Linked DNA regions of Sinobacterium norvegicum. The protein of the gene in region 1 binds, or shares a complex with, the protein of each later gene. Links are inferred from orthologs where the notes say so. Each region holds a gene or a part of one and is shown on either strand. Other genes may lie near its edges. The genes, in order: L9P87_RS04390 and L9P87_RS07755.

Evidence for each region.
Region 2: the proteins of L9P87_RS04390 (region 1) and L9P87_RS07755 are in contact, whole or in part, in a crystal structure (PDB 1JZD), measured with the Escherichia coli proteins. The link is inferred for Sinobacterium norvegicum from one-to-one orthologs.

What each region holds. Positions count from the first base shown.
Region 1 is NZ_CAKLPX010000001.1:1,006,917-1,010,158, forward strand. Bases 215-3,131 are described here. They hold L9P87_RS04390 (DsbC family protein), read right to left. Parts: upstream 2,088-3,131; coding sequence 1,341-2,087; downstream 215-1,340. Other genes in these bases: L9P87_RS04385 (homoserine dehydrogenase), read right to left, coding at 215-1,057; xerD (site-specific tyrosine recombinase XerD), read right to left, coding at 2,214-3,131. Outside these bases: more of L9P87_RS04385, read right to left, coding at 1-214; more of xerD, read right to left, coding at 3,132-3,140. UniProt on the Escherichia coli protein: Acts as a disulfide isomerase, interacting with incorrectly folded proteins to correct non-native disulfide bonds.
Region 2 is NZ_CAKLPX010000001.1:1,731,504-1,734,739, reverse strand. What follows is about bases 89-2,999. They hold L9P87_RS07755 (protein-disulfide reductase DsbD family protein), read right to left. Parts: upstream 2,453-2,999; coding sequence 725-2,452; downstream 89-724. Other genes in these bases: L9P87_RS07750 (hypothetical protein), read left to right, coding at 2,639-2,999; aroQ (type II 3-dehydroquinate dehydratase), read right to left, coding at 89-448. In the rest of the region: more of aroQ, read right to left, coding at 11-88; more of L9P87_RS07750, read left to right, coding at 3,000-3,236. UniProt on the Escherichia coli protein: Required to facilitate the formation of correct disulfide bonds in some periplasmic proteins and for the assembly of the periplasmic c-type cytochromes.

The DNA.
Region 1 (3,242 bases):
AATAAGCGCTTTCAAACTGCTCGGCACTGACGACAGCGGTATCCATCATTTTATCGGCATGGAAGCCAAGCGCAGCCACACGGTGATCGGCATCGGACTCAATGCCACGAGCCAAATCAATGATATCGGCGACCACCGCAGAGGCGGTAGGCTCAGCACCAGCACCGGCACCGTAATACAGTGTTGGACCAACAGCATCGGCCTCAACCATCACCGCATTCATCACGCCGTGAACGTTAGCGATCAAGCTCTTTTCGGGTATCAGTGTCGGGTGAACGCGAAGTTCGACGCCGTTCTGCTGACGACGGGCAATACCCAAGTGTTTAATACGGTAGCCCAGTTGCTCGGCGTACTCGACATCGGCCTTGGCAATCTTAGTAATGCCCTCGGTATAGGTCTTATCAAATTGCAGCGGAATGCCAAAGGCAATAGAGGCGAGTATGACCAGCTTGTGCGCCGCATCGATACCCTCGACATCGAAAGTAGGGTCAGCCTCGGCATAACCAAGCTCCTGCGCCTCTTTCAACACATCTTCGAAGGCACGTCCCTTGTCGCGCATTTCGGTCAGAATAAAGTTGCCCGTGCCGTTAATAATACCGGCCAACCACTCGACCTTATTGCCAGCCAAACCTTCACGCAGTGCTTTGATGATTGGGATGCCACCGGCGACAGCGGCCTCATAGCAAACACTGACACCCTGTTCTTTTGCCGCAGCGAAAATTTCGTTGCCGTGCAAGGCAATCAACGCCTTGTTGGCTGTCACCACGTGCTTACCGTTGGCAATAGCCTTCAACACTAATTCTTTGGCGATGTCACAACCGCCGATCAGCTCAACCACAATATCGACATTGGGGTCTTCTGCAACGGCGAAAATATCACGGCTGACTTGCATGTTTGAGGTATCACAATGGGGGTTATCGCGGCGAGCACCAATATGCTCAACAACAACCTCACAACCAGTACGCGCTGCAATTTCAGCCGCGTTGCGAGTTAACACATTTACAGTACCGCTACCGACAGTACCCAAGCCACATAGCCCGACTTTCACTGGTTTCAAAATATCATCCTCAATCAACATCTAAATAGTGCATATGACTAGCAAGTCATTTGATTTTTAATAGTTTATTAGACTGCAACCGGCTTAAAACAGGTCAAAAAATGCCTCACAACCGCCGCCACAACCTAAACAGCTAAAATTTGCAGCGTATTGTACCCTCTTTTTGCCTCGGTAAATACTAAAGATATAGCGACAAAGACCGCAGCCCTGTTCCGACGATCAACAGCAATTCACAGACAAAAAAAAGCCGCCGCAGTTGCGACGGCCGCCTCGGTCGTTACGATTACTGAATGCCGAGACGCTTAGCCAGCTCGTTGGCCGGCATATAACCTGGCACCAGACTGCCATCCTCAAGCACCAGCGCCGGCGTACCGCTGACACCCATCCGACCGCCAAGCTCATACTGCTCGGCCACCGGGTTGTCGGCACAGACATTTTTGGCAATATTTTGACGCGCCTTCAGTTTGTTCATCGCCTCCTGCTTATCATCGGCACACCAGGCACTGGCAATCTTGTTATAGGACTCCGAGCCAATACCGGCACGGGGATAGGCCATATACTGCACGGCAACACCGAGTTTATTCAACGCCGGGACTTCCTGATGCAGCTTCTGACAGTAGTAACAGTCAACATCGGTAAACACGGTCACCGTTGCCTTGGTTTCACCCGCTGGCGCAAAGATAATCATATCCTTGCTATCCACTCCGGCCATCAAGGCCTTACGGGGCGCGTTTTGCGCCATTTCGGTCAGGTTAACCACGCCGCTTGGTGCCACCTCAAATAGCTCACCGGCCACAAAGTGGCTTCCCTGCGGGTTAATGTATAACAGCGGCCCATTCACAATCTGCACCTGGTAGATATCCTTCATTGGGCTCTGCTCGACTGCGCCAAATTGCAGATCGGGGCGCGACTGCTTAATCCTGGCCAATACCTGATCGCTATCGATCACCGCCTCTGCCGCCTGTACCGAAAACGCCGATATCAACACAGCAACAATCAATACAACCTGTAATACACCCGCCTTTAACATATCCTACTCACTTATTAATAATTCGTTTTACTGGCATCACCCTAATAGCATTAGAGTCGCCAATCAACCGTTAGTTCCGCCACCCACCAACGAGATCACATCATCCTGTGACGACAACAGCAATCGCTAACCCCGAGGGTGGTGCTGATCATGCAGCGACTGCAATCGCGCCTTGGCAACATGGGTATAGATTTGAGTGGTCGATAAGTCACTGTGACCCAGTAATAGCTGCAACACCCGCAGATCGGCACCGTGATTGAGCAGGTGGGTAGCAAAGGCATGGCGCAACGTGTGCGGCGACAAGCTCTTCTGTATGCCCGCCTCCAGCGCGTAGCGCTTAATACGATGCCAGAATGTCTGCCGGGTCATTTGCCGCCCCCGCGAGCTCGGAAAGACAACCTCGCCAGCCTCGCCCGAAAAGAAACCCAACCGGGCTTCGCGGCAGAAGCGCTCAAGCCAGTACAGCGCCTCCTGCCCTATCGGCAGCAAACGCTCCTTGCCGCCCTTCCCCACCACCTTCAATGCGCCAGCCGAAAAGTTCACCATCGACATCTGCACACTGACCAGCTCCGTCACCCGCAGACCACTACCGTACAACAACTCCAGCATCGCCTTATCGCGCAAACCGAGGGCGTCGCCGGCATCCGGTGCCGCCAACAGGGCATCGACATCAGCCTCTGACAGCGTTTTGGGCAACGGCTTACCCAGCTTCGGCGCCTCGATCGTCGCCACCGGGTCATCAACGATAGCGCCCTGGCGCAACTGATAACGATAAAAACTGCGCAGACAGGATAGCGCTCGTGCAACACTGCGGGCAGACACCCCCTGCTCAGCCCGAGAGGCCATAAAGGCCTCGATCTGCGCCGCGACGACAGCCAGCAAAGCATCATCGGCAAGAAAAACAGCAAAGGTAATCAAATCACGGCGGTAGGCATCCAGGGTATTATCGGACACTCCCTTCTCCAACCAGCAGGCCTCTATAAAACGCTCAATCTCACGCCGGTTCGACGCAGTCAGCTGCTGACTTCCTATACCCACACTCTGCCTACTCACAACATCGCCTATTTCAAGTCTCAGCCAACAGCCTAACAGTTTTTTTAGGCATAAAAAAAGGTGGCCCTGAGGCCACCTTTTTCTGTACCAAGTAAAACCGGC
Region 2 (3,236 bases), 720 kb from region 1 along the record:
TAATAGGGGGTTAAACGCCGAGCTTGCCGATAACGGCTTGCAGGGCGAGGTGATAACTGTCGACACCCAAGCCACAGATCACACCTTCAGCAATATCCGATAAATAGGAATGCTTTCTGAAGGGCTCTCTGGCGTGGACGTTGGAAAGATGGACTTCGATAAAGGGAATGGCCACACCGGCAAGGGCGTCGCGCAGAGCAACACTGGTATGGGTAAAGGCGCCGGGGTTGATAATGATGAAATCAATATTGCCCTGTGCTTGGTGAATACGGTCGATCAGCTCGTGTTCTGCGTTGCTCTGCAGGTCGTCGAGTTGGTGGCCGGCATCACTGGCACTTTGCACCAATTGCTGGTTAATATCTTCCAGAGTGCTGTAACCGTAAATTTCGGGCTCGCGGCTGCCTAATAGGTTTAGGTTGGGGCCGTTGAGTACAAGAATGTTTGCCACGGTAAAAATCCTCTGTCGATAAAAACATCTATATCGATGTGCTACCAAATAAAACTTCTTAGAATAATCGGTTATTATGCCGCTAACTTGCCGCTAAGTTCTAAAAGTAGCAGAGTCAAACCGGTTTTCAAGCGTTATTCAGCGATTGGGAGGGATTTTGCACTATTTTTTGGCTTTTTGGCAACCAAAAAATGCTATTTTTGTCGATTCGGTGAACATGTAAGCATATTCACCGTGTTTTCCTCGAAGTTAATCCGAATTTTGACACCGCTAAGTTTACAGTGAATCCATTATTTGATCTTCGATGATATCGGCGGTAAGCAACTGCGGCAGAATAATAGGCTGTTGACTGTCGGCTGGGTAAAAAAGATAGAGCGGCACGCCGCCACGACCATGCTTGGCCAGTGTGGCGGTAATCTCGGGATTGTAATTGGTCCAATCGCCCTTCAGTGCCACGATGCCCTGCTGCTTGAAGAACCCCTGTACTCTCTCGGTGCTAAGCGCGGTCTTTTCATTGGCCAAACAGGTGATACACCAGTCGGCGGTAAAATTGATAAAAACCGGTTTACCCTGCTGCTGTAGCTCGGCCAAATATGATTCGCTAAAGACTTGGTACTCGCTGTCGGCGACGCTATTCTGCTGGCTTAGGGGCTGCAACTGGTTATTCGCCAGCGGGTAGAAGGCGGCTAACAGCGCGACGATGGCGGTGACTCTGGCCTTGCTCTTACCGCGCCATGCCCACAGTGCGTAGGCGATGAGAATACCACCGCCGAGTACCGTGATTGCGCCGTCGATACCGGTTTGACGGCCGACCACCCATAGCAACCACAATGCGGTGGCATATAAAGGAAAGGCTAAAAACTCCTTGAAACGGATCATCCAGGCGCCGGGCTTGGGCAGTTTGTCGTGGAGGCTGGGAATATAGCTAATCAATAGCATCGGCAAGGCCATGCCCAAGCCGAGGCTGGCGAAGACGATAATGGCGACGGGTGTTGATTGGGTCAGCGCGTAACCGGTGGCAGCCCCCATAAAAGGTGCGGTGCAAGGGCTGGCGACCACGGTGGCCAAGACGCCGGTAAAGAATGAACTCTGGCGGCTGTTGCCCTGGGTTAATGACTGGCCGGCGCCCATCAGTGAACTGCCCAATTCGGTATAGCCGGCCATGGCCAGGCCGAGGAATAAAAAGAGGTACGCCAGCAGTGCCACAAACCAGGGCGTCTGCAATTGAAAGCCCCAGCCAATCGCCTCGCCGAGTGAGCGTAAGATAATTAACAGCAGGGCGATGGCAACAAAGCTGATAACAACGCCGGCGGTATAGGCCCAGCTTTGCTGGCGGGAGTGCTCGATATCCTGGTTGTTCATTGCCAGCGCTTTCAGTGATAGTACCGGTAGCACGCAGGGCATGAGGTTGAGAATCATACCGCCGAGCAGGGCGAAAATGATGATGACGAAGATCGAACTGTTGCCATCGTTGGCAATGGCGGGGGCGACTGGGATTGCCGTGACGGCTGAGGTGTTGCCGCCGCTGCTATCGGCCAGGGCGACACTGCCGGTGCTGGGGTCGACGCGATAGTGGATGGTTTCTGGCGGGTAGCACAGGCCGGCATCGGCACAGCCTTGATAGGTGACGCTCAAGTCATAGGCGGATGCTGGTTGCGAGGTGATGTCGATCTCAGCCTGTTGGTAATAGACGTTTACATCGCCGAAGTATTCATCCTGTTTGGCCAGTCCCTCAGGAATGGTAACGGCATCGGTAATATTGTCGCCGTTGATTTTAACTTTGAAGGCGTGGCGATAGAGGTAGTAGCCGTCGGTGATCTGCCAGTGAATGCGGGTGAGTTGCTCGTTGATGACGCTGACATCGGTTTGATAGGCCTGATCGACCGTTAAAAAACTATCGCCAGAGGTCGAGCTGTTGGCAAAGGGGTCGCTTTGGCTGGTTGCCAACGGCGAGATCAAGGTCAGCAGCGTGAGTAAAATGAAAGAAAAACACTGGCGGGGCATTGTCGGATATCCTTGTGATTAATCGGCACTGCAGTATTCGACCAGCAGAATGGTAAAACATTCCCCAAGGTCTGTGATAATACCAACAAATATGCCGATAAGAGTGATGTATACTAACGCCGAAAGTTAGCGAAGTCTTGTCGATGCGATTATGCGTCAGGCATTAGTTGAGGAATAACAGAGAGAATGATGGCTGCACAGGCATTGAACAGAGCGGGCGAGTTGGCAGGACACCGTCATTTATTGGTGGCGTTGATGGTTGTTTTTTTGGCCGCCTGTGGCGCCGCCCCGGAAAAACCGCAGCCGTCAGTGCCGATCAAATTACAGCCCAGCAAGGCCGAGCTGCAGCAGCAGAGTGCGGAGCGCCAGCGCAAGTGGGTGGCCTTTATGTTAATGGAGGCCGATCAGGCCTTCGAGCGTAATCGGCTGATGAAACCCAAGGGCGACAACGCCTATGACCGTTACCGTCAGATTCTCGATATTGAGCCGAACAATCTCGCCGCCAAGGCGGGGATTAAGCACATTAGTCGTCGTTATCTCACCCTGGCGAAAGAGGCCTTTGATCGCGGCAATGTCCGCTCGGCACAGGATTATGTTTACCAGTCGCAGAAAATAGACCCGAACTATGCCGGCGCCCGCGCCATGGCTGCCTATATCAAACAGTACAGCCCGCCAGCCACGGTCAATAATAGTAATAAGAGTGTCGACGATGGAGCGGTCAAGGCGCCGATGGCCGACAGCCAATACAATGAATACCTGCTCGACAGCGGCGATTTAGCAGCGA